Regions from separate parts of the Kitasatospora sp. NBC_01300 genome, predicted to be linked through region 4. Evidence: riboswitches for the same ligand, from Rfam matches in the RefSeq annotation. Region 4 holds a riboswitch; each other region holds the start of a gene.

Region 1 (6,951 bases), on a different replicon from region 4:
GCCGCCTCCAGCTCGGTGGCCATGTCGGCGAGCCGGAACTGCAGCGCCTGGGCGTGCAGCAGCCGGGCGCCGAACGCCTCGCGGTCCGCCAGGTAGCCGGTGGCCCGCTCCAGGGCCTCCTGCGCTCCGCCGAGGGAGCAGGCGGCGATGCCGAGCCGGCCGCCGTTCAGCCCGTTCATGGCGATCCGGAAGCCCTCGCCCTCGGCTCCGAGGAGGCGGTCGGCCGGGAGCCGGACGCCGTCCAGCCGCACCTGGCGGGTGGGCTGGGCGTTCCAGCCCATCTTCTTCTCGTCGGGCCCGAACGAGACGCCGGGGTCGTCGCGTTCGACGACGAACGCGGACACCCCGCCGGCCCCCGGCCCGCCGGTGCGGGCCATCACCAGGTAGACCTGGGAGACGCCGGCGCCCGAGATGAACTGCTTGACGCCGTCGAGGACCCAGTGGTCCCCGTCCCGGCGGGCACGGGTGGTCAGCGCCGCCGCGTCCGAGCCCGCGCCGGGCTCGGTGAGGCAGTAGCTGGCGGGGGTCGCCATGGCGCTGAGGCCCGGCAGCCACCGGGCGCGCTGGGCGTCGCCGCCGTAGCGGTCGATCATCCAGGCGACCATGTTGTGGATGGACAGGTAGGCGGCGATGGACGGGCAGCCGGTGGCCAGCGCCTCGAACACGAGCACGCCGTCGGCGCGGCTGAGTCCGGAGCCGCCGGACTCCTCGCGGACGTAGACACCGGCCAGGCCGACGTCCGCCGCCTTGCGCAGCACGTCCACCGGGAAGTGCTTGGCCTGGTCCCACGCGACCGCGTTCGGCGCCAGGTGTTCGCGGGCGAAGGCCCGGGTGGTCGCCGCGATGGCGAGCTGGTCCTCTGTGAGGTCGTGCACGGCGTCCTCAGCCCATCGTCGGGATGGTGAAGCTCGCGCCCTCCTTGACCCCGGAGGGCCAGCGCGAGGTGACGGTGCGGGTGCGGGTGTAGAAGCGGATCGAGTCCGGCCCGTGCTGGTTGAGGTCGCCGAAGCCGGAGCGCTTCCAGCCGCCGAAGGTGTGGTACGCGACCGGCACGGGGATCGGCACGTTGACGCCGACCATGCCGGTGTTCACCCGGCGGGCGAAGTCCCGGGCCGTGTCGCCGTCCCGGGTGTAGATGGCCACGCCGTTGCCGAACTCGTGCTCGCTGGGCAGGCGCAGCGCCTCCTCGTAGTCGGCGGCGCGGAGCACGGTCAGGACGGGGCCGAAGATCTCCTCCCGGTAGATCCGCATGTCGGGAGTCACCCGGTCGAACAGCGAGGCGCCGAGGAAGTAGCCGCCCTCGTGGCCCTCCAGCCGGAAGTCCCGCCCGTCGACCACGAGTTCGGCGCCCTCCTCGACCCCGAGGTCCAGGTAGCCGCGGACCCGCTCCAGCGCGTCGGCGCCGACCAGCGGGCCGAAGTCCGCCGCCGGGTCGTCCGAGCGCCCGACCTTCAACGCGGCGATCCGCTCGACCAGTTTGGCCACCAGGGCGTCGGCGGTCTCCTCCCCCACCGGGACGGCCACCGAGATCGCCATGCAGCGCTCGCCGGCCGAGCCGTAGCCGGCGCCGATCAGGGCGTCCGCGGCCTGGTCGAGGTCGGCGTCCGGCATCACGACCAGGTGGTTCTTGGCGCCGCCGAAGCACTGCGCCCGCTTCCCGTGCGCGGCGGCGGTGGCGTAGACGTACTGGGCGATCGGCGTGGAGCCGACGAACCCGACCGCCTGCACCCGCGGGTCCTCCAGCAGGGTGTCCACGGCCTCCTTGCCGCCGTTGACGACGTTCAGCACGCCCGGCGGCAGCCCGGCCTCCAGGAACAGTTCGGCCAGGCGCAGCGGCACCGAGGGGTCGCGCTCCGAGGGCTTGAGGACGAAGGCGTTGCCGCAGGCCAGGGCGGGTGCGGCCTTCCAGAGCGGGATCATCGCCGGGAAGTTGAACGGCGTGATGCCGGCGACCACGCCGAGCGGCTGGCGCATCGAGTACACGTCGATGCCGGTGCCCGCGTTGTCGCTGAACTCGCCCTTCAGCAGGTGCGGGATGCCGGCGGCGAACTCCACGACCTCCAGGCCGCGTTGGATGTCGCCGTGGGCATCGGCCACGGTCTTGCCGTGCTCGGCGGACAGCAGCCGGGCCAGCTCGTCCTTCTCCTGCTCGACGAGTCGGAGGAAGCGCAGCAGGACGCGGGCCCGCCGCTGCGGGTTCCACGCGGCCCACGCGGGCTGGGCCTGCGCGGCGTCGGCGATCACCGCCTCGACCTCGGCCCGGCTCGCCAGCGGCACCCGGGCCTGCACCCGGCCGGTGTTGGGGTCGTACACGTCGCCGAAGCGACCGGAGGTGCCGGCGGTGGGCTTGCCGGCGACGAAGTGGGTCAGTTCTCGGACCATCGGGTTCCTTCTCTCGACAGGGTGGGGAGAGGAGGAGGATCGGAGGCCGCCGCCCGTCGGCGGGCACACGGTGGTGCGCCCCTCGGCACGGGCGTACGGCGGCAGCACGGAACATCAGGGCGTGGACGCCCCGGCGGCCGTGGGCACGGGACGACCAGGAGCAGCAGTGGAGCGGGAGCAGCCCGGAGTCATGCGTGTCGTCTCCATCCTCGTGGAAAACACGGAACACCCGCGGCCGGTATCCTGACTCCCGGATCACCGCACGCCCCCAGGCCTTCCCGGCTGGCTGCCAGTGGCCTTCGTCTGCGAGGACGAACTCCCCGGTCACAGTGGCGGGACCGTGCCGGACTCACACCGGCTTCCCTGACACCGCGGACCTGCCCTCGACCATATAGTTGGACGTCCTAGTAAGTCCAGAGGCCCGCACGCGCGTTGCGCCATCGGGTTCCCGCCTCACCGAGCACCACGCGACCGGGCGGTGCCCGCGATCAGGCACCCGGCAGCGCGGCGCCACGAGCCCGTAAAGTTAGCTGAGGCACACCTAAGCAACACAGGTCGAGCCCATCTTCGCCATACCGGCGCGGGCGGGCCTCGGCCGCCGACCGCCGTCGGCACCGGGGGTGTGCCTGCCGGGAGTGTCGGGACAGGGAGAACGATGTGAGGGACGGTCGGGACGCCAGGCGTCCGCACGGGGAGCTGGTCGCGGACGTGCTGGCGGTGCTGTGGGCGGCCGGCGAGCCGCTGACCGCCCAGCAGGTCAAGGAGGCGCTGGACCACGGGCTGGCCCGCACCACCGTGGCGACGATCCTCACCCGCCTGCACGAGAAGGGCACCCTGGTCCGCAGCCGCCCCGCGCGGTCCTTCGCCTACGCCCCGGTGGAGGACGCCGCCGGACTGGCGGCCGGGCGCATGCGCCGGGAGTTGGAGAAGGAACCCCAGCGGGACCTCGTGCTGAAGCGGTTCGTCTCCTCCCTGTCCGAGGACGACGAGGACGTCCTGCGCAGCCTGCTCCTCGAAGCCCAGACCGAGGCCGGGGCCGCGACCGCGACCGCAGCGGACTCCGGCAGGCCCGAGCGCGAGGACGACGCATGGGCCTGATCCTGGCGGTCGTCGCCCTGGCCCTGCTGCTCCCCTGGGCCGCGGCGCCCGCCGCACGCCGCCTGGCCCTGCTGCTCCCTCCGCGCGAGGCCTCGCTCGCGCTCACGGGCGCGGCCGTCCTGCTGGCGGGCGGCACCGTCGCGGCACTCGTCGGACTGTTCCACGTCCCGTTCCTGGCGGGCCTGGAGCACCTGCCGCTGTCCGGCGTCGTCGCCCGGTGGCCGGCCGTGGTGCCGGTGTCCTGCGCCGCCGGGGCCGCGCTGGCCGTCCAGGCCGTACGGCTGACGCTGCGCTGGCGCGGGCACCGCGTGCTCCTCGCCCGCGCCTGGGGCCTGACGGCCGATGCGACGAGCGACGGCGACCTGCTCGTGGTCGCGGGCGAGGAGGCCGAGGCCTTCGCCCTGCCCGGCCACCGGGGGCGCCCCGGCCGCGTCGTCGTCTCGACCGGCATGCTGCGCGCGCTGGGGCCGGAGGAGCGCGCGGTGCTCCTCGCCCACGAGCGCGCCCACCTGCGCGGGCGCCACCACCTGCTGTCCGCCGCCGCCGACCTCTCCGCCGCCGTGCACCCGGCGCTGGCCCGGCTGCGGGCCGACCTCGACTACCACCTGGAACGCTGGGCCGACGAGCAGGCCGCCGCCGCGGTCGCCGACCGGCGCACCGCCGCGACCGCCATCGCCCGGGCGGCCCTGGCCGGATCACCGCCCGCCCGCCGGGGCGCCGGGCCCCTGCTGTCCGTGAACACCGGCCCCGTGCCCCAGCGCGTCCGGGCCCTCCTGGGCCCCGAACTCGCCCGCCCGACCGGCCGCAGGGCGCACGCCGCCGTCGCCCTGGTCGCCGCCGTCACGGTCGCGGCCCTGCTCGGCGCGGCCTTGGCGTACGGGCTGCACGAGTACGTCGAGTACGCGGCCCGGGCCCTGAGGGATCACGGCACGGTTTGACGACATCGATGTAGACCAACCGTGCGGGTCCGGGTATGGTGAGGCTCGGCTGACCCGTGCGGGCCTTGGCGCTGCCGCCCTCCGGCGATCAGCGGCCGCGTCCACTCCGGCCCGCGGGCTCGGCGTCCCCGCGCGGGTGCCGCCAGCATGGCCCCGGACCGAGAACACGGCGGCCACCGGACGATGGGACCTGGTGTGTACGACGGGAGGACGGGCTCGACGAGCCCCTTCGAACAGACCGTCTACCTCCTGTCGACGGCCGGCCGGGCGGTCGACCGGCTGCTGGCCGACCGGCTCGACGCGAGGGGAATGGGCCCGGCCCATCAGGCGATGCTGTCCGCACTCGCCCAGTTGGGGCCGCACGGGCGCCGCGACCTCACCGAGCACGCCGCCGCCGCCGCAACCGGGACCGACTCCGCCCAGGCCCTGGACGACCTCCTGTCCGCAGGCCTGGTGCACTCCATGGTCGTCCAGATCGGCGGGCGGCAGGAGGTGCTGACGATCACCCCGGCCGGGCAGGCGGCGCTGGACGTCCTGCACGACGACGCGTCCGCCGTCCAGGGCGACCTGCTCGCCTCGTTGACGAAGGGCCAGCGCGCCGAACTCAACTCCCTGCTGCGGCGGGTGTGCACGGCGGCCGCCCGCGGCGCGGGACGCCGCGCACCCTCGCGGCCGGGCCCCGGCTGGGTGCTCACCGGCGGACAGCGCCGGCGGTGGGTCGCCGAGTAGGAGTCAGCGGACGCCGGCGGGCTGCTGCGCCGTGAGCGGTGCGGGGTGGGGGCCCGCGAGCGGCAGGACGTGGTCGGCGCGGCCGGTGACGAGGGGGAGGTCGTGGCTGACGAGGACCACCGCCAGGCCCCGGCTGGTGCGCAGGTCGTCGAGGAGGTCCATGAGCGCGGCGGTGGTGTCGCTGTCGAGGGCGGAGGTGACCTCGTCGCAGAGCAGGACGTCGGGTTCGGCGGCCAGGGCGCGGGCGAGGGAGACGCGCTGGCGTTGGCCGCCGGAGAGTTCGTGGGGGTGGCGGGTCGCGTAGTGCGGGGGCAGGCCGACGGCGGTGAGCAGGTCGGCGACGCGCTCCTCGCACCGGGCAAAGGGGAGGCCGAAGTGCAGCTTCAGCGGCCGGGTGAGGGTGGCCCCGACGGTGTGGGCCGGGTTGAGGGCGCCGAGGGGGTTCTGGGGGACGAGCTGGATGCGGCGGCGCTGGTCGCGACTGCGGCGCCGGTAGGACGGGGCCAGGTGTTCGCCGTGGAGGACGACGCTGCCGGACTCGGGCCGGTGCAGGCCGGCCAGGGTGCGCAGCAGCGTGCTCTTGCCGCATCCGGACGGGCCGGTGATCCCGGTCAGCGTGCCGGGCATCAGGACGAGGTCGACGGCGGCGAAGACGCGGTGGCGGGTGCGGACCGCGCCGAAGCCGGCGCTGAGCGCCTTCACCTCCACGACGGGCGAGGTTCCGGAGGCGGCCCGGGGACGAACCCGTGCGGCCGGCACGGCCGCTGCCGGCACAGCCACAGCCGGGGCCGCCGCAGCCGGGGCCGCAGCCGGGCGGTCGGGCCACAGGGCCAGGACGTCGTCGGCGCAGCGGGCGACGAAGTCGGGGTCGTGGCTGGTGAGGGCGATGGCGAGGCCGTCGGACTCGGCGATCTCGCGCAGCAGGTCGGCGATGTCGTCGCGCAGGGCCGGGTCGAGGCCGGCGGTGGGTTCGTCGAGGAGGAGGATCTCGGGCCGTCGGGCGAGGGCGCGGGCAAGGGCGACACGCCGCTGCTGACCGCCGGACAGGCCCGCGGGGCGGCGGTGTTCGAGGCGCTCGTCGGCCGGAAGGCGGACCGCGCGCAGCAGGTCGGGCACGGAGGTTCGGCGGCGGTCGGCGGCGGTCTCGGTCAGGAGGCGGTCGACGCGCATCCGCGGGTTGAGTCCGGAGCCGGGGTCCTGGCCGACGAAGGCGAGCTTGTGGCGGCGAAGGCGGCGCAGGTCCTCGGGCGCGAGGGCGAGGATGTCGTGGCCGAGGACGTCGACGGTGCCGGTGGTGACGCGGGCGCCCGGCGGGAGGGCTCCGGCGAGGGCGCGCAGGAGGGTGGTCTTGCCGGCGCCGGAGGGGCCGGTGACGGCGGTGACCCGGCCCGGGGTGAGGGTGAGGGTGGCGCCGGTGAGCAGGGGCGTGTCCGCGAGGGCGATGGACAGGCCCGTGGCGCGGGCGGCGGGGGCGGCGGTGCTCACAGCGGGGTCTCCGGGGTCGGCCGGGCGGGGGCGAGGGCTTCGGCGGCGAGGTTGACACTGATGGCGAGCAGCCCGATGGCCAGGCACGGCGCGCCGACCGCCCAGGGGTTGAGGGTGATCCCGGCGGCGTTCTCGCGGATCATCAACGCCCAGTCGGCTTCCGGGGGTTGGGGGCCGAGCTGGAGGAAGGCGGCGACCGAGACGATGTAGACGCCTTCGACGAAGCGCAGGCCGAACAGGGCGAGGAGGGTGGAGCGCAGGTTGGGCAGCACCTCGCGGACCGTCAGGTGCCACAGGCGTTCGCCGCCGACGGCCGCGG
Region 2 (6,951 bases), on a different replicon from region 4:
GGGCGCGCTTGGGGTTGGCGAGGGTGTTGGCGGCGCCGATGCAGCAGATCAGGCAGGCCAGGCGCAGCCCGTCGAAGGCGGCGGAGAGGGTCGCCTCCAGGGAGACCGGCCCGCCGATCTGGATGCCCGCGTACCAGGCGGGGGTGGGCAGGTGCGGGAGCGAGAAGAGCAGGTGGTCGTGCGGGGTGATGCCGGTGGCGAAGACGCACCGGAACACCACCCGGATCGCCACCACGGTCAGGGCCAGCCACAGGTAGTAGGTGAACCCGCGCGCCCACGGGGCCTCGGTCCGGCGGGCGGTGACCACGTAGCCGAGCACGGCCAGGACGAGCAGGAGCAGCAGCGGGTTGGTGGTGCGGCTGGCCGCCGTCGCCAGGGCCAGCGCCCAGGTCCACCAGGCCAGCGGGTGCAGGTTCCGGGGGCTGCGCCGGCTCCCGGCGTCGCGTCCGGGGGTGGGCTTCGGCTTCGGGGTGGGCTTCGGCTTCGGGGTGGGCTTCGGCTTCGGGGGGCCGGCGGCGTGCTGGTCGGGCATGGTCACCGGATCACTCGGCCCGGCGGCGGCGCCGTCGCGCGACGACCACGGTGGCCGCGCCCAGCACCCCCACGAGGGCGGTCGCGATGACGGCGGGGACCATCGACCCGGCGTCGTGCGGGGCGTCGGCCACCGGGTTGGCGTCCACCACGCCGCCGGGCACGGCGGGGGTGGGCGTCGGCGCGTCCGCTGCCTCGACCGTCTGCGGGGTCGGCTGATCGCTCGGGGTGTCGGTCGGCGGCGCGGTGGACGGCTCGACCGGCACCGGTGTGGCGGGCTCGGGCGTCGACGCGGGCGCTCCGGGCGGGGTGATGCCGTCCTCGGGGGTGGCGGCGGCGCCGGGCCCCGGGGTGGTGGCGGGCATGGGCGGACGGGCTCCGCCCGCCGGGGGCTTGGCGGGGGCCGGGGCCCGGCCCGATCCGGTGCCACCGGCCGTGCCGGTGCCGCCGGTGCCGCCGCTGTTGCTGCCGGTTCCGCCTGTGTTTCCGGTGCCGCCGGTGCTGCCGGTGCTGCCGCTCGAACCGGTACCGGTGCCGCTGCCGCCGGCCGTGCCCGTGCCGCCCGTCGACCCTCCGCCGGAGCCGCCGGAATTGCCGGAGCCGCCGCCGGAGCCTCCCGTGGTGCCCTGGCCGGGGTCGGCGGGCTGCCCGCCGGGGCTGTCGTTGTGCGCGCGAACGCTGTCCGGCGAGAAGCCCGGCCGCCCCTCGGTGCCCTCGACGTTGGTGCCGCCGAAGATCCAGAGGTCGACGCTGCCGGGCTTCGGCTGGTAGCTCATCGCGCCGAGCTGGCTGTAGGACCACTCGTTCTGCCCCGGATCGGCGTGCCAGTACGACCAGTAGGCCGTGGCCGGGGGCGTCAGGACGCACTTCTCCTGGTCCGGCGCCGGGAATTGCTTGCCGCCCTGGAAGCCGCTGTAGCCGATCCGGCAGATGAACGCCGGACCGTCGTGGCCGGTCCCGGTGGTCTTCCAGCCGCCCTGGTTGAGCAGGGTGAAGCCGGTGGTCGGGGTGGTCCCGCAGGAACGCAGCAGCGGGCCGCCCCACTTGCTGAAGTCCACGGCGAGCACCACGCCGGAGGTGGTGGTGCACTGGTCGATCGGCAGCGGCGCCGCGGACGCCGGGGCGGTGCCCACGGCGACGCCGCCGAACGCGAGGGCGAAGGTCAGGGCCGCCGCCCCGGACAGCCGGCCGAGCCGGCCGCCGAGCCGACCACCGAGTCCCCGGCTCACCGGTGACGCCCCGGGGCGGCCGCGGTGCGGCGCCGGGCGACGAGGACGGCCGCTGCGCCGAGCGCCGTCAGCGCACCCGCGCCCGCCGTCAGCGCCAGGGCCTGGGTACCGGTGCCGGCCAGGCTGCCGGAACCGGTCTGCGCCGCCACACCACCGGCGGGGGCGACGGCGCCACCGCCATCGCCTCCGGCCGGAGCGTCGATGCCGCCGGCCGACCAGGTGGCCGAACCGTCGCCGGTCGAGGGAGCGGCGGTGTCCGAGGGCCCAGCCGTCGCGGGCGAGCCCGTCGGACTCGGCGTGCCCGTGGGCGCGTTGGTCGGCGTGTTCGTGGGCGCGTTGGTCGGCGTGTTCGTGGGCGTGCCTGCGGGCGTGCCGGTCGGGGTGCTGGTCGGCGTACCTGTGGGCGTGCCCGTGGGAGTACCGGTGGGCGTGCTCGTCGGCGTGCCCGTCGGGGTCGCCGTCCCGGTGCCCGTCGGGGTCGGCGTCGGCGTCGACGTTCCCCCGAGGTCCCGGAACAGCGTGCCGAAGGAGATCCCGGTGGCACCGCCGAGCACCTGCGTGGACGCGCGGACGTCCGAGCCCGGCTGCCCGGCGGAGGCCACGTTGAACCCGCCGTCGCCGTTCTGCTGGCCCGCCAGGAAGTCGCGCGCCTTGGCGATCTGGGCGCCGTACGTGGACTGGCGCAGCGTCATGCCCTGGACGGCGAGCGCGGCCGAGTTGGTCGAGTCGCCGGCCGCGCCCGGGAAGCCGCCGTCGGGCAGCTGCCGCGCGGCGAGCCAGCCGAGGCCCTTGTCCACCGCCCCCGCGGCCTCGTCGCCCGGTACGAGGGCGAGGGCCATGACGGCCATCGCCGTGCTGTCCACGTCGGAGTCGCCGGTGGCGGGGATCAGGCTCGGCCAGGAGCCGTCCTGGTGCTGGAGGCCCTTCAGGTAGGCGATCGCGGGAGCGGCGTTCGTCGAGTCCCCGGCCCGGAGCTGGGCCATGATGCCGAGCGCCTGGGAGAACACCGAGGTGGCGTAGGTGTAGTTGCCGGGCGCCGCGCAGCCGGTGCTCTGGTCGGCCTTGGTGCACACGAGGGCGGCCAGGGCGGCGATCAGGTCGTGGCCGCCGAAGGCGCGCGGGTTGCGGCCGACCGCCTCGGCGAGCAGCGCCTCCTTCCCGATCGAGCCGCCGCCCGCGTACTCGGTGCCGATGCCGGTCCAGTCGTTGACGGTGCGCTCGCCGGCGTCCTTGCCCGGCTGGTCCAGGAAGTCGACGATCCTGCGCAGCGCGGCGTCGTCGGTGCCGGTGGCCGCGAGGGCGTAGGCGCCGTCGATGGTGAGGCCGAAGTCGGCGAAGGCCGGGAAGCCCTCGTAGTAGCGGCCGTTGATCAGGCGGGACGGGTCGGTGAGGTAGGCGCTGCCCTTGGCGGCGTCGGGGGCCCTCCCGGCGGGCAGGGTCGGCGGCGTGCCGGCGGGCGTGGTGGGCGTCGTCGGGGTGGTGGCGGGCGTGGTGGCGGGCGTCGTCGGCGGCGTGCCGGCGTCCGGGTTGTGCCGGACGCTGGTGAGGTCGGTGCCGGTCAGGGCCAGGATCGCCTGCTCGGTGGCGGCCGGGTCCGGGTCGGTGGTCGACGCGTCGGGACCGAAGCCGCCGTCCGGGCCCTGCCGGGCGGCGAGCCAGGCCGTGGCGGCGGTTCGGCGGGTGTCCTGCCCGGTGGCCCTGAACGCCTGGGCCGCGCTCGCGGTGCTGATGGTGTCGCCGGGGGCGCCGAGGTACGGGAGGAGGGATCCGTCGGCCTGCTGTCCGGCCGCGAGCTGGTCCGAAGCCTTCTTCGCGGCCGTCTCGTACCCGGGGGCCGTACGCAGGGCGAGGACCGCGAGGCCGGTGGTGAGCGGGTCGGACTCGCAGTGCTCGCCGGCGACGATCATCGATCCGGCCACCCCGCCGTCGGCGCACTGGAGCGCCGTGAAGCGGGCGAGCGTCGGGGCGGGTGGCGTGACGCCGGCGCGCTGGAGGGCGATGACGCCGAGGGACTGGACCCACGGCGAGGCCGCGCCGAGGAAGTCCCCGGCCGCGGTGCACTTGCCGTTCTCCCCCGCCGCCGCGCAGACGTGGCCGGTGAGCGCGACGATCAGGTCCCGGCCGCCGAAGGCCCGGGGATCGCCACCGGTGCTCTCGGCGACGAGGGCCAGCAGTGCGGCGGCCCTCGCATCGGGTCGGCCGGCCGGACCGTCGGGATACAGGAAGGCGTCGGTGTGGGCGGCGAGGAAGGCGACCGTCCTGCGCAGCGCCGGGTCCTGCGTGCCGGCGGCGGCGAGGGCGATGGCGGTGAGGGCGGTCCGGGGGTAGTCCGGCCCCTCGACGGCCCAGTTCTCCATGTGGTCGCCGCCGACGAGCTGACGGGCCAGCCAGGCCGCGGCGGCCGCCGGGTCACCGGTGGCGGACGGCCCGGTCGGGGTCGGGGTCGGGGTCGACGTCGGGCTCGGGGTCGCCGAGGGCGACAGCGAGGCGGACGGCGAAGCCGACGAGCCGCCGCTCTTCGCCCTCACGGAGTCCGGAGTGAAGCCCGGTGCCCCGCTGGTGCCGCCGATGTCCGTGCCGCCGTACACCCAGGCCTCGACCTCGCCGGGTCTGGGCTTCTGCGTCCCGGCGCCGAACCGGCTGTAGGACCAGGCCTGTTGGCCGGGTTCGGCGATCCAGTACGACCAGTACGCGGTGGCCTGCGGGGTGTTGACGCAGGGTTCCTCGGCCGGCGTCGGGTACTGGGTACCGCTGTTGAAGGTCCCGGTTCCGAGGCGGCAGATGAAGGCGGGTCCGTCGTGCTCGGTTCCGGTGGTGGTGAAGCCGGCGGCGTGCAGCAGGTTCATCCCGGTCGTGGGGTGGGCGTCGCAGCCCCGGACGACGCCGCCGCCCCAGTGGGTGAAGTCGACGGCGACGATCGCGCCCGACGTCGCCGTGCACTGCTCGATCGGGTCGGCGGCCGCGGTGCCGGGGCGCCCGAACAGGACGCTTCCGCAGGCGGCGACCGCGACAGCACCGGCGACCACCAAGGAGGCGAGGTCCCGGTTCCTGTGACGTGTGCGACTGCTGCTGACCCTCACGACGACTCCCTGGTCGGTCGACGCAGGACGCAACGGCGCAGCCGACGGCCCCCTGGGCAGGGGCCGTCCGGACCGCGTCGTAGTCCGCGACGACGCAAGTGCTCTGTGAACAGGCCCCCGATCCAGGCATTCCGGCTCACCCACCACAGGTGGGTCCACGGTTGCGGGTCAGCGCCGGAGTTGGACCGGCTTCCCCTGAATGCCGAGGGCAAAAAATCGGTTCATCAGACCACGCCGTTCGAACGGGAGTCAACGGGGCGTCATATCGATTACGTCACCTCGTGGGCCGGTGCGCCGTGCGGTAGCGTCCGCGGTGGCCGAGCGGGGGAACCCGGTGCGAATCCGGGGCTGACGCGCAGCGGTGTGGGGTGGCGATCGCGCCGCCCTGAGCCCGAATGCCCACCCGGCCACGCACCATGGCGAAAGCCGGCCCACGCGATCCGGGCGGCGACCGCTCCGGCAGTCGCGCGCCCTCCAACGGACGCCGGAGCTCCGGGGCAGGGTCGGCGCCCGCCACCCCAAGGAGCCTGTCCCGTGTCCCTCCTCGCCCCCTCGCGGACCACCCCCTCGCGGACCACCCCTGCCCGCGCCGCCTCCGCCGCCACCGTCGCCCTGACGGCCGGCGCGCTCCTGCTCTCCGCCGTCCCCGCCCACGCGACGGCCAGCCCGACCCAGATAGCCACCTCGAAGAGCACCGGCGTCACCTACCTGAAGTCGCTCCAGGCCGCCGACGGCAGCTACGTCACCGGTGGCGGGCTCTCCAACGAGTGGGCGTTCAGCGCACTCGCGGCCGCCGGCACGGCCGCCACGGACGTCACCCCCGGCGGCGACCCCACCAAGAACGCCCGCCTGGTGTACCGCGGCCAACTCGCCGCCCCGGGCTGGCCGAGCGCCTCGCCGGTCGTCACGGACTACGAGCGCGGCATCCTCAACGCCTACGCCGCCGGCATCGACCCCGCCCGGGTCGGCCCGGGCCGCAACCTCGTCGCCGACCTCGCCGCCTACTGGCAGACCGCCGAACCCGGCTACTACGGCCCCTCCGCCAACTTCAACGGCACCGTCTTCGGCCTCCTCGCCCTCGCGGGTGCGAGGACCCAGGCCGGCGGTCCTCGCGTCCCGCAGCCGCTGCTCGACGCCTCCGTCACGGCGGTGCGCGCCAACCAGCACAACGACGGCGGCTGGAACTTCAGCAAGGCCGCGGGCGACCCGAACGCCCTCGCCCAGGGCAGCGACATCGACATGACCGGCGCCGCCATGGCCTCGCTCTGCACCGGGGGCGTCCCCGCCACCGACCCGGCGATCGTCGCCGCCAAGAACTTCCTCAAGGGCAAGCTCACGGCCTCCGGCGCCTTCAGCGCCATGTTCGGCGTCAACACCGACTCCAACGGCTGGGCCGTCTCCGGCCTCAACGCCTGCGGCGTCAACCCCCAGGGCGCCGACTTCACCAGCGGCACCGGCAAGAGCCCCGTCGACTTCCTGATCGCCCAGCAGTTCAAGCCCGGCGGCGGCTTCAAGTACCTGCCCACCGACACCACCCCCTCCCCCTACGCCTCCGTCGACGGCCTGCGCGCCGTCGCCGGCGCCGGCTTCACCGCCACCCCGCCGACCCCGACCACCGCCGGCGAGCCCGCCTGGGCCGCCACCAGCGCCTTCGTCCCCGGCACCGCCGCCAAGCTCGCGCTGGTCATCGACGACGGCACCGGCGCGCCCAAGGTCTGCGCCGTCACCCTCACCCCGACCGCCACCACCGCGACCCTCGGCGACGTCCTCGACGCCGCCGGATCCGCGACCCCCGCCGGCTGCGTCACCGCCGTCACCCCGTCCTCCGGCACCGGCACCGTCACCGCGATCAACGGCACCACCAACAGCGGCTCCGCCACCTGGCAGGTCAGCCTGGACGGCACCACCGCCACCACCGCCACCCGGGCCACCACCGTCCACCTCGGCGACACCGTCTCGCTCCGCTACGGCAACTGATCCGGGGTCCTGCTCGAACACCCCGTCCCGAGCGGCGTCCGCACCGTCCGAAGCCTGAAGCGCCGGTGCCCCGGCCCCCCTTCCGGAGGGGCCGGGGCACCGGGGGGGTCGCCGGAGGTCAGGGCGCGGTGACG
Region 3 (6,951 bases), 2.6 Mb from region 4:
CGACGGTTCTCGCGCCGGCTGTCCTGCCGGTTCTCGCGGACGAGCGAGGCGACGCCCTCGGGGCGCAGCTCGTCCAGACTGACGGCGGTGCCGCCGAGCAGCCCGGCCAGGGTGCGGGCGAGGCCGAGCCGGACGGGGCCGGACTCGCAGTCCAGCACCACGCTGGCGGTGCCCTGCGCGGCGAACAGCCCGGCCGCGCGCTGCGACCGGGCGAGTGCGTCCCGCCCGCCGGTGGCCCGGCCGTCGGTCACCACGACCAGCAGCGGGCGGCGGCTCGGGTCGCGCAGCCGCTCCACCCGCAGCACCTCGTGCGCGCGCAGCAGACCGGCGGCCAGCGGGGTGCGCCCGCCGGTGGGCAGCGACTCCAGCCGGGCCGCGCCGACCTCCACGGACGACGTCGGCGGCAGCGCCAGTTCGGCGTCCGCGCCCCGGAAGGTGATCATGCCGATCTTGTCGCGCCGCTGGTAGGCGTCCATCAGCAGGGACAGCACGGCGCCCTTGACGGCGGTCATCCGCTGCCGGGCGGCCATCGAGCCGGAGGCGTCGACGACGAACAGCACCAGGTTGGACTCCCGCCCCTGGCGGACCTGTTCGCGGAAGTCGTCCTTGCGCAGCACCAGCGCCCGGCCGGCCCGCCCGCGCGCCGCCTGGTGCGGTGCGGCGGCCTGCAGGGTGGCGGTCAGGTGCAGCCGGCTGAGCGCGCCCTGGGGGCGCCGGGCGCGCACGGTGTGCCCGCCGGTGGTCTCGGCGGGGGAGCGGCGGCCCTGGGCGCCGTGGCCGGTTCCCTGCACGGTGAACAGCTTGGTCCGGTACGGGTCGCCGGCCGCGACCGGCGCCGACTCCCTTGCGGGGGCGGGGTGTTGGGCCGGTACGGGCTGCTGGAGCGGCTCGTCCGGCTCGGCGGCCGACGCCTCCGGGCCGGAGGCGGGCTCGGGGGCCCCGCCGCCGTCCGGGCCGCCGCCGGGGCCGCCGTCCGGGCCCGGACCGTCGTCCTCGGGGCCGTCGCCCTCGCCGTCCCCGTCGCCCTCGGCCTCTCCCGAGCCCCCGAGCCCCTCGGACTCCGACGGCTCAGAAGGCTCCTCGGGCTCCTCCGGCTGCGCGTGCTCCTCCAGCGTCCGGTCGAGCTGCTCCTCGTCCAGCCCCGGCGCGTCGAAGGGGTTGCGGCGGCGCCGGTGCGGCAGCGCCAGCTGGGCGGCCTTGCGGACGTCCTCCTCCAGCACCTCGGTCCGCCCGTCCCAGGCGGCGAGCGCGACGGCGGTGCGGGCCATCACGATGTCGGCGCGCAGCCCGTCCACCTCGAACGCGGCGCACACGGCGGTGATCTGACGCAGCGCCACATCCGTCAGCTCCACCTTGGGCAGCAACTCCCGGGCGGCGGTGATGCGTTCGGCGAGCGCCTGCTCGTCCGCGGCGAACCGCGCGGCGAAGCCGGCCGGGTCGGCGTCGTAGCCGAGCCGGCGGCGGACCACCTCGGCGCGCTCGGCCGGGTCCCGGGTGGCGGCGATCTCGACGGTCAGGCCGAACCGGTCGAGCAGCTGCGGCCGCAGCTCGCCCTCCTCCGGGTTCATCGTGCCGACCAGCAGGAAGCGGGCGGCGTGCCGCACCGACACGCCCTCGCGCTCGACGTACGAGCGGCCCATCGCGGCGGCGTCCAGCAGCAGGTCCACGACGTGGTCCTGGAGCAGGTTCACCTCGTCGATGTAGAGCACGCCGCGGTGCGCCTTGGCGAGCAGCCCCGGCTCGTACGCCTTGACGCCCTCGGCGAGCGCCCGTTCCAGGTCGAGCGAGCCGACGATCCGGTCCTCGGCCACGCCGACCGGCAACTCGACCAGCTGGGCGGGGCGTTCGGACGCCGAAGGGCGGTCGTGCGGCCCGTCCGGGCACTGCGGGTCCGGCGCGGCCGGGTCGCAGGCGAACCGGCAGCCGTCGACGGCCGCGAGGGTCGGCAGCAGGCCGGCCAGCGCGCGCACCATGGTCGACTTCGCGGTGCCCTTCTCGCCGCGCACCAGCACGCCGCCCACGGCCGGCGAGACCGCGTTGAGCAGCAGTCCGAGCCGCAGGTCGGGCATGCCGACGATCGCGGTGAACGGATAGCGGACGTCACTCATGCATACTCCCCAGGTGCCCCGGGCGCCAGGAACGGCAGCGATCCTGCCGCCGGCACCCCGCCCTCGATCAGCTTCCACAGCGCGTCGGTGTCGGCGTGCTCCTCGATCAGGTCGCCCAGCCGGTCCAGCCGGGCCTCGCGCGCCTCGGCGAACGAGGTGTCCGGCGCCGGCACGAACGCCCGGCCCGCCAACGCGGCGACCTCGCGCAGGAGTTCACGGCGGAAGCCGTCGTTCTCCAGCGCGCCGTGCCAGGTCGTGCCCCACACCGGGCCGACCCGGCAGCCGTCCAGGCCGTGCCCGTCGTCATCGGAGAAGAACGGTTCGCCCCCCTCCACGGCCACCACCCCGTGGTGGATCTCGTACCCCTCGACCCGCTGCCCGTACGCCGTGCCGACCGGCCGCGCCAGCACCTTCTCGGCGCCGAACCGGACGTGCGTCGGCAGCAGGCCCAGGCCCTCGACCGAGCCGGCCCGGGACTCCACCTCGTCCTCGATCCCGCGCGCCAGCATCTGGTAGCCGCCGCACACCCCGAGGACCGGCAGCCCGGCCGCCGCCCGCGCCTTCAGCGCCGGCTCCAGGCCGCGTTCGCGCAGCCAGGCCAGGTCGGCCACGGTGGCCCGGGTGCCGGGCAGCACCACCAGGTCGGCGTCGGCCAGTTCCTCCGGCCGGGTCACCCAGCGCACCAGCACGCCGGGCTCCTGGGCCAGCGCGTCCAGGTCGGTGAAGTTCGACAGCCGGGGGAAGCGCACCACGGCCACCCGCAGCACGTCCGCCCCGAGCGGGCCGCGGCCGTCGACCCGGTCCACCACCGTGGACAGGTCCAGCGAGTCCTCGGCGTCCAGCCACAGGCCCGGCAGCATCGGCAGGGTGCCCAGCACCGGACGGCCGGTCAGCCCGTGCAGCATGTCCAGGCCGGGCGCCAGCAGCCGCGCGTCGCCGCGGAACTTGTTGACGAACCAGCCGGCCACGTGCCGCTGGTCCTCCGCCGACAGCAGCGCCAGCGTCCCGTACATCGCCGCGAAGACGCCGCCGCGGTCGATGTCCCCGACCACCACCACCGGCAGCCCGGCGGCCGTGGCCAGGCCCATGTTGGCGATGTCCCGGTCCCGCAGGTTGATCTCGGCGGGCGAGCCGGCGCCCTCGCAGACCACCACCTCGTAGCGGCGGCGCAGGTCCGCCAGGCACTCCAGCGACCGTTCCAGCAGGACGGGCTTGCGCTCGCGGTAGTCCAGCGCGCCGACCTCGGCGACCGGCCGGCCCAGCAGCACCACCTGGCTGCGGCCGTCCGCGCCCGGCTTCAGCAGCACCGGGTTCATCGCCGCCTCCGGCTCCACCCGGGCCGCCTGCGCCTGCATCGCCTGCGCCCGGCCGATCTCGGCGCCGTCGGCGGTGACGAAGGAGTTCAGCGACATGTTCTGTGCCTTGAACGGCGCGACCCGCACCCCCTGCCGGGCCAGCCAGCGGCAGATGCCCGCGGTCACCACGCTCTTGCCCGCGTCCGAGGTCGTCCCGGCGACCAGCAGTGCGTTGCTCATGCCCTTCCCCTCCACCGTGTCGTCAGCAAGCGCAGCGCGACGTGCCCCGCGACCGTCGTACCCAGGGCCAGCGCGCCCACCCGCCGGGAGAGCACGCAGGCCCGCTCGATGTCGTCCACCGTCACCGGCCGCAACTCCGCGCCGAGCACCGGCCGGTGCTCCACCCGCTCCCCGTACTGGAGGGTTCCGCCCAGCCGGACGCCCACCGCGCCCGCGAAGGCCGCCTCCGCCTGGCCCGCGTTCGGGCTCGGGTGCGCCGAACCGTCCCGCCGCCAGACCCGCCAGGCCGTTTTCGGCTGCGGCGCGGCGGCCACCGTGAGCAGTGCCGTCAGTCGGGCGCCCGGCCAGCCCGCCACGTCGTCCAGCCGGGCCGAGGCCCAGCCGAACCGGGCGTACCGCGGCGAGCGGTGGCCGACCATCGCGTCCAGCGTGTTCACCGCGCGGAACGCCAGCAGCCCCGGGGTGCCCGCCAGGGTGCCCCAGACCAGCGCGTTCACCACGGCGTCCGCCGTGTTCTCGGCCACCGACTCGACCACCGCGCGGGCGATCTGAGGCCCGTCCAGCGCGCTCGGGTCCCGCCCGCACAGGTGCGGCAGCCGCTCCCGCGCGGCCGTCAGGTCGCCGGTGGCCAGCGACCGGCCGATGGTGCGCGCCTCCCGGGTCAGCGAGGTGCCGCCCAGCACCGTCCAGGTCGCGGCGGCCGCCAGTGCGGCCCGGCCCAGCGGACGCCGGCCCACCGTACGGTCCAGGGCCACCGCGCCGGCCGCGACCGCGCCCACGCACAGTGCCGTGTACCCGGCGCCGGCCACCCGGTCGTCCTGCCACACCCGCCGCTCCAGCCGGGTCGCCGCACTGCCGAAGACGGCCACCGGGTGGCCGCGCCGGGGGTCGGCGAAGCGGGCGTCCGCGGCGAAGCCCGCGACGGCGCCGAGCGCGAACGCGGCGGCGCGGGTCAGCGGGCGCACGGCGGGTTCGGCGGAAGGCCGCGTGGGGTCCGGCGGGGCGGGGCAGCCTGCATCGCGTGCGTGTCCTCACTCAGGGTCCGCGCCCTGGATCGACGTACCGGGGGCGAGAGTCTCCTGGCTTCCGGGTCGGACGCACCCCCGGGCCTTCCAGCGGCTTCTGACGGCCCGCCGTGGCGATGTTCCGAGCGTGCTCCCCGGTGACAGTGGCGGGACCGCGCCGGACTCGCACCGGCTTCCTCTGCATGCCTCCGTTTGGCCCCAGGATCCCATCACGCGGCCGAACCGGGAGTCAACCGAGGTCACGGAGGGGTTGGTCACACCTCGGAGCCCCGTCGCCACCTCCGATCCGCCCACCCCGCCAGAGGACCGCCCGCCTGTCGCCCGCCCCGCCCGGCGCCCCGCCGTGCCCCGGACGGCCCAGCCCGGTGGCCGCCCGCGCGGCCCCCCGGTGAACTGGTGCCCGAACACCGTCCGAACACCGCCCGGACACCGTCCGGTCCAAGACCAGCAGAGCGGGGAGCGATATGCGTTGGGGAACCGCGGCCGTCGTGGCGGCCGCCGTCGTCGGCGCCGGGGCCGCCGTCCTGGTGATCGGCCGTCGGGCCTCCGAACGGCTGGTCCACCCGGCGAGCGCCGCCCGGGAGTCCGGCCCCGTCCTGGTGCGGAGCCTGGCCGCGGGCCGGATCACCTTCAACCGCCGCCCCGAGAGCCTGCGCCCCGGCCGCTGGGCCGTGGAATGGGACGACCACGGCCACGCCGTCGTCGAGGACGTCCTGCACAGCGACGAGCACGGCGTCACCCGCCGCCTCGTCCGCGCCGACCGGGGCACCCTCACCCCCGGCACCGAGGTCCGCTTCACCCCCCGCGTCCACCTCGGCGACCCCACCGAGGCGCTCGGCCTCCCCTTCACCGACACCGCCGCCGACGGCGAACTCGGCGCCCTCCCCGCCTGGCGCCTCGCCGGCAAACGCGGCACCTGGGTGATCCTCGTCCACGGCCCCGGCGCCGACCGGCAGCAGACCCTCCCGGTCCTCCCCGTCCTCGACCGCCTCGCCCTGCCGGCCCTCGTCGTCACCTACCGGGGCGACCAGGGCGCCCCCGCCTCGCCGGACGGGCTCGGCCACTTCGGCGAGACCGAGTGGCGCGACGTCGAGTCGGCGGTCCGGCTCGCCCTCGACAGCGGCGCCGGCCGGGTCATCCTGTACGGCTGGTCCCTCGGCGCCACCATGGCCCTCCAGACGGCCGCCCGCTCGGCCTGGGCCCATGCCGTCAGCGGCCTCGTCCTGGACTCGCCGGTCCTCGACCTGCCCGCCACCGCCCGCCGCGGCGCCGCCCGGGCCGGCTACACCGGCGCCGCCGCCGAGCTCGGCGCCCTCGCCGCCGAGGGCCGCACCGGCGTCGACCTCGCCGACTTCAGCCGCATCGCGGAGGGCGCCGACCTGCGCGTCCCCACCCTCCTCCTGCACAGCCCCGACGATCAGATCGCCCCCTTCCGCGCCGCCGAGCGCCTCGCCGCCGCCCGCCCCGGCGTGGTCAGCCTCCGGCCCTTCCCGGGCGCCGACCATGCCACCCTCTGGAACTCCGCCCCCACCCACTACACCGAACTCCTCCGCCGCTGGCTCACCCCCCTTCTCTGAACCCAGCCCCCCCGCGCGGGAAGTCGCACCGACAGGGCCTCTGTACGAAAGCCGAACCTCACCCGTCAGCCACGGAGCGTGATCGTCCGGGCGAGTAGCGCGACCGTCGCCGCAAGGGTTGTGCCGGGATGGCATGACCCCGCCACCTGTTTCCGGCCAGGCGGTTTGCCTCTGTTGCCCGATTGTTGCCCGATCTTGGGGAGGTGCCGTCGACGGCCGCCCGTCCGTACAGCCAACCGGATGTGACAGAAGGCCGGTACAAGGGGAAGACTGCTCGACGTGACGTCTCGGAATCCGCGCGACCGTGATGCCCCGCTCCCTCCGACGATCGGTACTGGTGCGACGGTGACCCGTCTCCCCGGTACGGCCCACCGGCCCGCCGCCGGCAAGCCGGGCGGGGCCGGGGTACCCCGCCGACGAGGGCCCGCTGCGGCGCCCGGTCGGGGGAGGGTTCCCGTACCGGAGGGCTTCCCCGCGCCGGCCGAGCTGGCGCCGCTGGCCCGCCGGATGCTGGTGGACGCCGTCCGGATCGCCCGCTGGGCGGGGGACCTGGAAGAGGTCGACAAGCGGGGCGAGCTGCTGCCCGATGACGCCCGTGCGGCGGGTCGGGCGCTGGCCATGACGGTCGGCGCCGCCGCCAAGGCGTGGGGGCAGGCACTGCTGGTCGGCCTGGTGGAGGCCAGGGACGGCGGTGCGGTCCCGGGTT
Region 4 (6,951 bases):
CACGTTGGGAAGCCGGGACAGTGACACCAGGCGATCGAGCTGTGTAGCCATGACGGCAGGAGGGCAGATCCGCCAACGTAGTACGTGTTCACAGATGAGGAAGTGGAACTGCCGCTGGCGTTCGTACAACACGGCCTGGCGCTCCAGTCGAGCTGCGATCGTCTTCGTCTTCGCTTCTTCCGGCAGCTCTGGGTGCAAGGCGAAGACAGCCGAGACGTATTCGGCGCTCTGGAGCAGTCCAGGAATCAGCTGCCCCTGGAAGAGTCGGAGAAGGCCTGTTCGGGCTTCGATGGCTTTGATGGCGTGCTGATGCTTCCAGTGGCCCATCCGGCGGAGTTCCCGCCAGGCGACCTCTTCGGTCGCCGCGCCGCGGGCTGCCTCCAGGAACTCTGCTTTGGCTTCGCCTGATATGCCGAGCGCGGTCAGAATGAGGTCCACGTCCTGCACGCTCGGCAGGGTCTTGCCGTTTTCGATCTTCGAAAGTTTGGCCGGAGACATGGAAGCCCTGCGGGCGATGGTCTCGGCTGTCTTGTCCGAGGCGATCCGCAGCGCCCGCAGGGCTTTGCCCAAGTCCTTGTGCTGTTCTCTGCTCAAGCCGCCGAGTACTCCCCGAAGGGCACGGCGTTCGTCAGAGCGATCTCCCGGTACTGCTGGTACTCGCTCAGGTACTCGTCGGGCAGGAGTTCGGCTCCGAGGAACTGCCCTGCATCCGTGTAGTGCATCCGGTAGACTTGGGCGTCATCGAACAGCCAGAAGTCGTGGTCGGGTAGTCCGGCCACCTTCTGCCGAGCCGTGTCGATGATGCCGATCGACTCGCCGGCCGTGATGTTGCCGGGGTACGACGCCAACTCGTATCGGAGGTAGTCCGACAGGGGCGAGTGGAGGACGTGCACCCGGGCCACCTGCTTGCCCAGGTCGGTCATGGAGCGGACCCAAGGGTTGTCGGACGATTCGGGTGGCAGCCCCTTGCCCGCGAGGAAGTCGGCGAACTCGTCGCGTTCCTCGTCCACGTCGTAGACCGCCAGCGTTTCGAGCCGGAAGGCCGTTCGTTCGAACGTTTCGAAGAGGCGGCCGAAGTCTTCACCTTTGAGCACGAAAGTATCCCTCCAGGACCGTAGCGGGGATCACGACCGCCGACTCGCCGTCGGGCAGGTTCAACTCCGCGAGACGGGAAGGATCGGTGATCGCGTAACCCTGGACCACGTAGTCCCCGTTCTCGGCGCCCCACAGAGTGGGGCAATTCCCGTTCTTGCAGGACCCGTCCCCAGCCAGCCAACGCAGCATCAGGTGCCTCCAGTCGCCAGTGGTTCCTGTCTTGGCCGATGCTCCCGGCTCTCTGGGTGCAGGGTCAAGAACGCGATCTTTCCGGAACGGGAAAGTGGTTCAGCTGGCCCCGACCGGTGTGAACGCCGGGTGGGGGCGGGGGAGTTCGGGGGGATGGGGTGGGGGGTCGGGGCGGTACGGACAGAGGTGCCCCGCGCGGCGGTGGGCCGGGCGGGGCACCTCTGGGGTGGCTGAGCGGTTTAGAAGTCGTCGTCGAAGGCGACGGAGCCTTCGACGGCGACCTGGTACGCGGAGACGCGCCGCTCGAAGAAGTTGGTCAGCTCCTGGACGTTCTGGAGCTCCATGAAGCCGAACGGGTTGGTGGACCCGTAGCGGATCGGCAGGCCGAGGCGGGCGAGGCGCTGGTCGGCCACGGCCTCCAGGTACTGGCGCATGGAGTCGGTGTTCATGCCGGCGAGGCCGTCGCCGCACAGGTCCTGGGCGAACTGGAGCTCGGCCTCGACGGCCTCTTCCAGCATCTCGGTGACCTGCTTGGCCATCTCGTCGTCGAAGAGGTCGGGCTCCTCCTCGCGGACCGTGTCGACGACCGACATCGCGAAGTCCATGTGCATGGACTCGTCGCGAAACACCCAGTTGGTGCCGGTGGCCAGGCCGTGCAGCAGGCCGCGCGAGCGGAACCAGTACACGTACGCGAACGCGCCGTAGAAGAAAAGGCCCTCGACGCACGCCGCGAAGCAGATCAGGTTCAGGAGGAACGCGCGGCGGTCCTCCTTGGTCTGCAGCGAGTCGATGTGGTCGACGGCGTTCATGTACTTGAAGCAGAACTGCGCCTTCTGGCGGATGGAGGGGATGTTCTCCACCGCGGCGAAGGCCGCGTTGCGGTCCTCGGGGTCGGGCAGGTAGGTGTCGAGCAGCGTCAGGTAGAACTGGACGTGCACGGCCTCCTCGAACAGCTGGCGCGACAGGTACAGCCGCGCCTCCGGGGAGTTGATGTGCTTGTAGAGGCTCAGCACCACGTTGTTGGAGACGATCGAGTCCCCGGTGGCGAAGAAGGCGACCAGGCGGCCGATGAGGTGGCGCTCGCCCTCGCTGAGCTTGGCCAGGTCGGCGACGTCGGAGTGCAGGTCCACCTCCTCGACGGTCCAGGTGTTCTTGATCGCGTCCCGGTACCGGTCGTAGAACGACGGGTAGCGCATCGGGCGCAGGGTCAGCTCGAAGCCGGGGTCGAGCAGCATCTTCTCGCGGTCGGGGGTGCTCACTGGCAGGCCTCGCAGGACTCGGGGTTCTCCAGGGAGCAGGCCAGCGCGGCCTCCTCCTCCGGGGTGAGGGTCGGGGTGTTCACGGGCACGGGCGCGGGCGCGGCGGCGCGGGCGGTACCGGAGGCGGCCTGGGCGATCCGGGTCGCCGGGCGCGAGCGCAGGTAGTAGGTGGTCTTCAGACCGACCTTCCATGCGTAGGCGTACATCGAGCTGAGCTTGCCGATGGTCGGCGCCGCCATGAACAGGTTCAGCGACTGGCTCTGGTCGAGGTACGGCATGCGGGCCGCGGCCAGGTCGATCAGCGCGCGCTGGGGCAGCTCCCAGGCGGTGCGGTAGAGCGAGCGGACCTCGGCGGGCAGCCAGCCCAGCTCCTGGACGGAGCCGTTGGCCTCGCGCAGGGCGTCGCGGGTCTGCTGGTCCCAGACGCCGAGCTCCTTGAGCTCGCGCACCAGGTACGGGTTGACCTGGAGGAACTCGCCGGACAGCGTCTCGCGCTTGAACAGGTTGGAGACCTGCGGCTCGATGCACTCGTAGACGCCGGCGATGGACGCGATGGTCGCGGTCGGCGCGATGGCCAGCAGCAGCGAGTTGCGCAGGCCGGTCTCGGCGATGCGGGCGCGCAGCGCGGTCCAGCGGTCGGCCCACTGCGGGGCGGCCGTCGGGAAGTGGTCGATGTGCAGCTCGCCGCGGGCGGCGCGGGTCTCGCCGTAGGCCTCGTGGCGGCCCAGCTGCTCGGCCAGGTCGGCGGAGCGCTCGTACGCGGTGAGCATGATGCGCTCGGCGATGAGGGTGGACAGCCGCGCGGCCTCGGTGGAGTCGAAGTCGATCCGCAGCTTGAAGAAGACGTCCTGGAGGCCCATCACGCCGAGGCCGACCGGGCGCCAGCGGGAGTTGGAGGTGCCGGCCTCGGTGGTCGGGTAGAAGTTGATGTCCACCACGCGGTCGAGGAACGTCACGGCGGTGCGGACGGTGGCGTCGAGGCGCTCCCAGTCCATGGCGCCGAGCAGGTCGTCGACGGAGGCCCCCGGGGCGACGTGGGCGCCGAGGTTGACCGAGCCGAGGTTGCAGACGGCGGTCTCGGAGTCGTCCGTGACCTCGAGGATCTCGGTGCACAGGTTCGAGGAGTGCACCGTGCGGCCGGGGAGCGCGGTCTGGTTGGCGGCGCGGTTGGAGGCGTCCTTGAAGGTCATCCAGCCGTTGCCGGTCTGCGCCAGGGTGCGCATCATCCGGGCGTACAGGGTCTGCGCGGGGATGGTGCGCACGGCCTTGCCGGCCAGCTCGGCCTTGCGGTAGGCCTCGTCGAAGTCGGAGCCCCACAGGTCGACGAGCTCGGGCACGTCGGCGGGGGAGAACAGCGACCAGTCCTCGTTGGCGTTGACCCGGCGCATGAACTCGTCCGGGATCCAGTGCGCCAGGTTGAGGTTGTGGGTGCGCCGCGCCTCCTCGCCGGTGTTGTCGCGGAGCTCCAGGAACTCCTCGATGTCGGCGTGCCAGGTCTCCAGGTAGACGCAGGCCGCGCCCTTGCGGCGGCCGCCCTGGTTGACGGCGGCGACCGAGGAGTCGAGGGTGCGCAGGAACGGGACGATGCCGTTGGACTTGCCGTTGGTGCCGCGGATCAGGCTGCCGCGCGAGCGGATGCGCGAGTAGGACAGGCCGATGCCGCCGGCGTGCTTGGACAGCCGGGCGATCTGCGCGTAGCGGTTGTAGATCGAGTCCAGGTTGTCCAGCGGGGAGTCGAGCAGGTAGCAGCTCGACATCTGCGGGTGCCGGGTGCCGGAGTTGAACAGGGTCGGCGAGGAGGTCAGGTACTCCAGCCGGCTCATCAGGCCGTACAGCTCGGCGACCTCGCGCACCGACTGCTCGCTGTCGCCGACCGCCAGGCCGCAGGCGACGCGGAGCAGGAAGTGCTGCGGGGTCTCGATGACCTTGCGGGTGATCGGGTGGCGCAGCAGGTAGCGGGACTGCACGGTGCGCAGGCCGAAGTACTCGAAGCGGTCGTCGCCGTGGGCGTCGATCAGCGCGTCCAGGGCGGCGGCGTGCTTGGCGACGAAGGCGGCGGTGGTGTCGCCGATCAGGCCCTCGGCGTGGCCGACGGCGATCGAGGCGGCGAAGGAGCGCGAGCCCTGGCTGTTCGCCTCGTCGACGATCTCCAGGGCGAGCAGCCGGGCGGCGAGCTTCGAGTACTGGGGGTCCTCGGCGATCATCGACGCGGCGGCGTCCACGGCCAGCCCGCGCAGCTCGGCGAAGTCCGAGCCGGCGTGGCGGCCGCGCAGCGCGGCGGCGGCGACATGGCCGGGGTCCACCTGGGGGAGATCGACGCTGCGGTCGGTGAGCAGCCGAAGGAGCGCGCCACCGGGGTCGGAGACCGTCGGGTCGGTGGGGGCGGGGCCGGTGCCCTGGGCGGGCAGGGTGGCTGAGGCAGCGGTGGTCAAGGCGCTCTCTCCTGGCGGCGATCGGCGGTGGTGCTCGGGGGGTACCGGGCCGTTCGGGGCAGGGGAGCACGGCACGTACGCAGGAAGCGTCGCGCGACAGTGGCGTCCCCGGCCCGCCCGCGAGGCCCGGAAGGTAGTTCTCGTGCTGGCGCGGCCTCTGCGGGAGGGCCCGTGCGCACACCGTCGGCAGGTACTCGGACTCGCGGTGCGGCTGCTGGAGCCGCCCGCTCACCGCTGCGGGGCAGTCCCGGATTCGCACCGGGTTCCCCTGCATCGACAGCAGGATTGAGCATACATCTAGTGGTGTCTCTCTGATGCGACCCCACATGTAGTACGGCGCGGTGTGTCGGAGCGATAACCGGGGGTGCCGGGAGGAGGCGGGTCGGGGCCTTGGGGCGCCTCGGATCCGGGCTCCCGGCGCCCCGATTCCGAGCCCCTGGCGCCCTGATTCCGGGCCCCGTCGTCCTGGTTTCGATACGGAACGGTCACCGGGCGGACCGGTTGCCGGGGGCATGCCCTACGATCTGGGCGCATGAGCGGGCGAAGCGCCGAGGGGCGCGTTTCGCGAAGCGATCATCGAGCGAAGCGAGGGGGCGCGTGAGCGACGGAACTGGCGCACCCGGGCAGGGTCCGCAGGGAACGCCTCCCACCGGGCCGGGGGGCGCGCACGGTCAGCAGCCGCCGGTGGTGCCCGGCCCGGTGTTGCCGCCGAGCGGGGGCTTCGGGCCGCCGCCGGCCTCGTACGGGCCTCCGGTGCCGCCCGCGCCGCCGGTGGCGCCGCCCGGTCCGCCCGGTCCGCCCGGTCCGCCGGGGCAGCCTCCGCTGCCGCAGCCGGGGCAGCAGTGGCAGCCGAACCCCCAGGCGTACCCCCAGCAGCACCCGCAGGCACACTCCCAGCCGCATCCCCAGCAGCACCCGCAGTCGTACCCGCAGCCCCAGGCGCCGCAGCGCTCCGAGCCGAACTGGGAGGCGCTGGCGGACCGCAACGCGGCGGACGGCAAGCGCCGCCGCCGGCTGCGGGCCCTCGGCGTGGCGGTCGGGGTCGTCGTGGTCGGCGGACTGATCGCGGGCGGGGCGGTGCTGCTGACGAAGGGCGGCGACGACAAGCCGGTCGCCGGGCCGGTCACCTCGGCCTCCAGCCGGCCGTCCTCCGCCGCATCGGGTGCCGCCCAGAGCGCCGCGCCCAGTGCCGCCGCGACCCCGGGCGGGAACCCGTCCGGCACCCCGGGCGGCGCGCCGGACGACCCGTCGAAGCCGATCTGGGAGGCCGCCACCGACCCGGCGCCGCAGGACGCGGGGGCACTGTTCTCCGCGCTCCAGGTGACGGTCAACGGCGCCACCTGGAACCGGACCTTCGTCTCGCTGGACTCGCCCTGCTGGGACGGGAACTCGACGACCGGCGGGCTCGGCAAGGTCCTCGGTGACCAGGGCTGCCAGAAGGTGCTCCGGGCGACCTACGTCTCCGGCGACAGCGCGGTCACCGTCGGTGTGGCGGTCTTCGACCACAAGATCCAGGCCGAGACCTCGATGAAGAGCTACACCGGCCACCTCAAGGGCGCCGTCGCGCCGGGCGCGCCGGCCTTCTGCGCCACCCCGGGCTGCACCAACACGCACAACACCCTGGGCCGGTACGCCTACTTCACGGTCGAGGGCTCGGCGAAGGGCGGCGACGCCGCCGACGCCACCGCCACCGCGGCGGCCGCCGGCTTCGGCGAGCACGTGAAGGGCCAGCTGCTCCAGCGCGCCAAGGCCGCAGCCGCGGCCGCGCCGGGTGCGCCGGGGGCCGCCGCGGCCGGCTGATCCGCCGTGACGCCCCGGCCCCGGCGGGTTCGCTCGCCGGTGCCGGGGGAGTGTGGCAGGCTCTCGGGGCAGTCATTCGCACGAGTGTTCCGGTTGTGTCCGCCTGGGCCGGTGCCGGCGAGCAACCGGAGGAGCGGTCCGTGGCCCTGCCCAGAGCCCTGCGCGGCAAGCCCGCC

Evidence for each region. A riboswitch is a leader RNA that binds a small molecule or an ion and turns the genes downstream of it on or off. The one in region 4 is predicted to bind cobalamin.
Region 1: linked by a shared signal. The riboswitch ahead of OG556_RS36820 (CoA-acylating methylmalonate-semialdehyde dehydrogenase) and the one ahead of OG556_RS12920 (ribonucleoside-diphosphate reductase subunit alpha) in region 4 are both predicted to bind cobalamin.
Region 2: linked by a shared signal. The riboswitch ahead of OG556_RS36760 (prenyltransferase/squalene oxidase repeat-containing protein) and the one ahead of OG556_RS12920 (ribonucleoside-diphosphate reductase subunit alpha) in region 4 are both predicted to bind cobalamin.
Region 3: linked by a shared signal. The riboswitch ahead of OG556_RS24780 (cobalamin biosynthesis protein) and the one ahead of OG556_RS12920 (ribonucleoside-diphosphate reductase subunit alpha) in region 4 are both predicted to bind cobalamin.

The regions. Positions count from the first base shown of each region.
Region 1 is NZ_CP108409.1:721,159-728,109, forward strand. It holds gene OG556_RS36815 (acyl-CoA dehydrogenase family protein) at 1-875, opposite strand, end outside; gene OG556_RS36820 (CoA-acylating methylmalonate-semialdehyde dehydrogenase) at 883-2,382, opposite strand; cobalamin riboswitch at 2,598-2,789, opposite strand; gene OG556_RS36825 (BlaI/MecI/CopY family transcriptional regulator) at 3,040-3,480, shown strand; gene OG556_RS36830 (M48 family metalloprotease) at 3,471-4,418, shown strand; gene OG556_RS36835 (MarR family winged helix-turn-helix transcriptional regulator) at 4,614-5,147, shown strand; gene OG556_RS36840 (ATP-binding cassette domain-containing protein) at 5,151-6,632, opposite strand; gene OG556_RS36845 (ABC transporter permease subunit) at 6,629-6,951, opposite strand, start outside.
Region 2 is NZ_CP108409.1:706,193-713,143, forward strand. It holds gene OG556_RS36750 (CbiQ family ECF transporter T component) at 1-532, opposite strand, end outside; gene OG556_RS36755 (hypothetical protein) at 543-1,760, opposite strand; gene OG556_RS36760 (prenyltransferase/squalene oxidase repeat-containing protein) at 1,757-4,840, opposite strand; cobalamin riboswitch at 4,944-5,074, opposite strand; cobalamin riboswitch at 5,165-5,241, shown strand; gene OG556_RS36765 (hypothetical protein) at 5,453-6,817, shown strand; gene OG556_RS36770 (flagellar hook-length control protein FliK) at 6,936-6,951, opposite strand, start outside.
Region 3 is NZ_CP108408.1:5,575,033-5,581,983, forward strand. It holds gene OG556_RS24770 (putative cobaltochelatase) at 1-2,108, opposite strand, end outside; gene OG556_RS24775 (cobyric acid synthase) at 2,105-3,643, opposite strand; gene OG556_RS24780 (cobalamin biosynthesis protein) at 3,640-4,608, opposite strand; cobalamin riboswitch at 4,716-4,848, opposite strand; gene OG556_RS24785 (alpha/beta hydrolase family protein) at 5,133-6,245, shown strand; gene OG556_RS24790 (hypothetical protein) at 6,591-6,951, shown strand, end outside.
Region 4 is NZ_CP108408.1:2,936,724-2,943,674, reverse strand. It holds gene OG556_RS12935 (helix-turn-helix domain-containing protein) at 1-594, opposite strand, end outside; gene OG556_RS12930 (DUF6879 family protein) at 591-1,094, opposite strand; gene OG556_RS12925 (ribonucleotide-diphosphate reductase subunit beta) at 1,524-2,519, opposite strand; gene OG556_RS12920 (ribonucleoside-diphosphate reductase subunit alpha) at 2,540-4,951, opposite strand; cobalamin riboswitch at 5,143-5,285, opposite strand; gene OG556_RS12915 (hypothetical protein) at 5,729-6,775, shown strand; gene OG556_RS12910 (glycoside hydrolase family 26 protein) at 6,916-6,951, shown strand, end outside.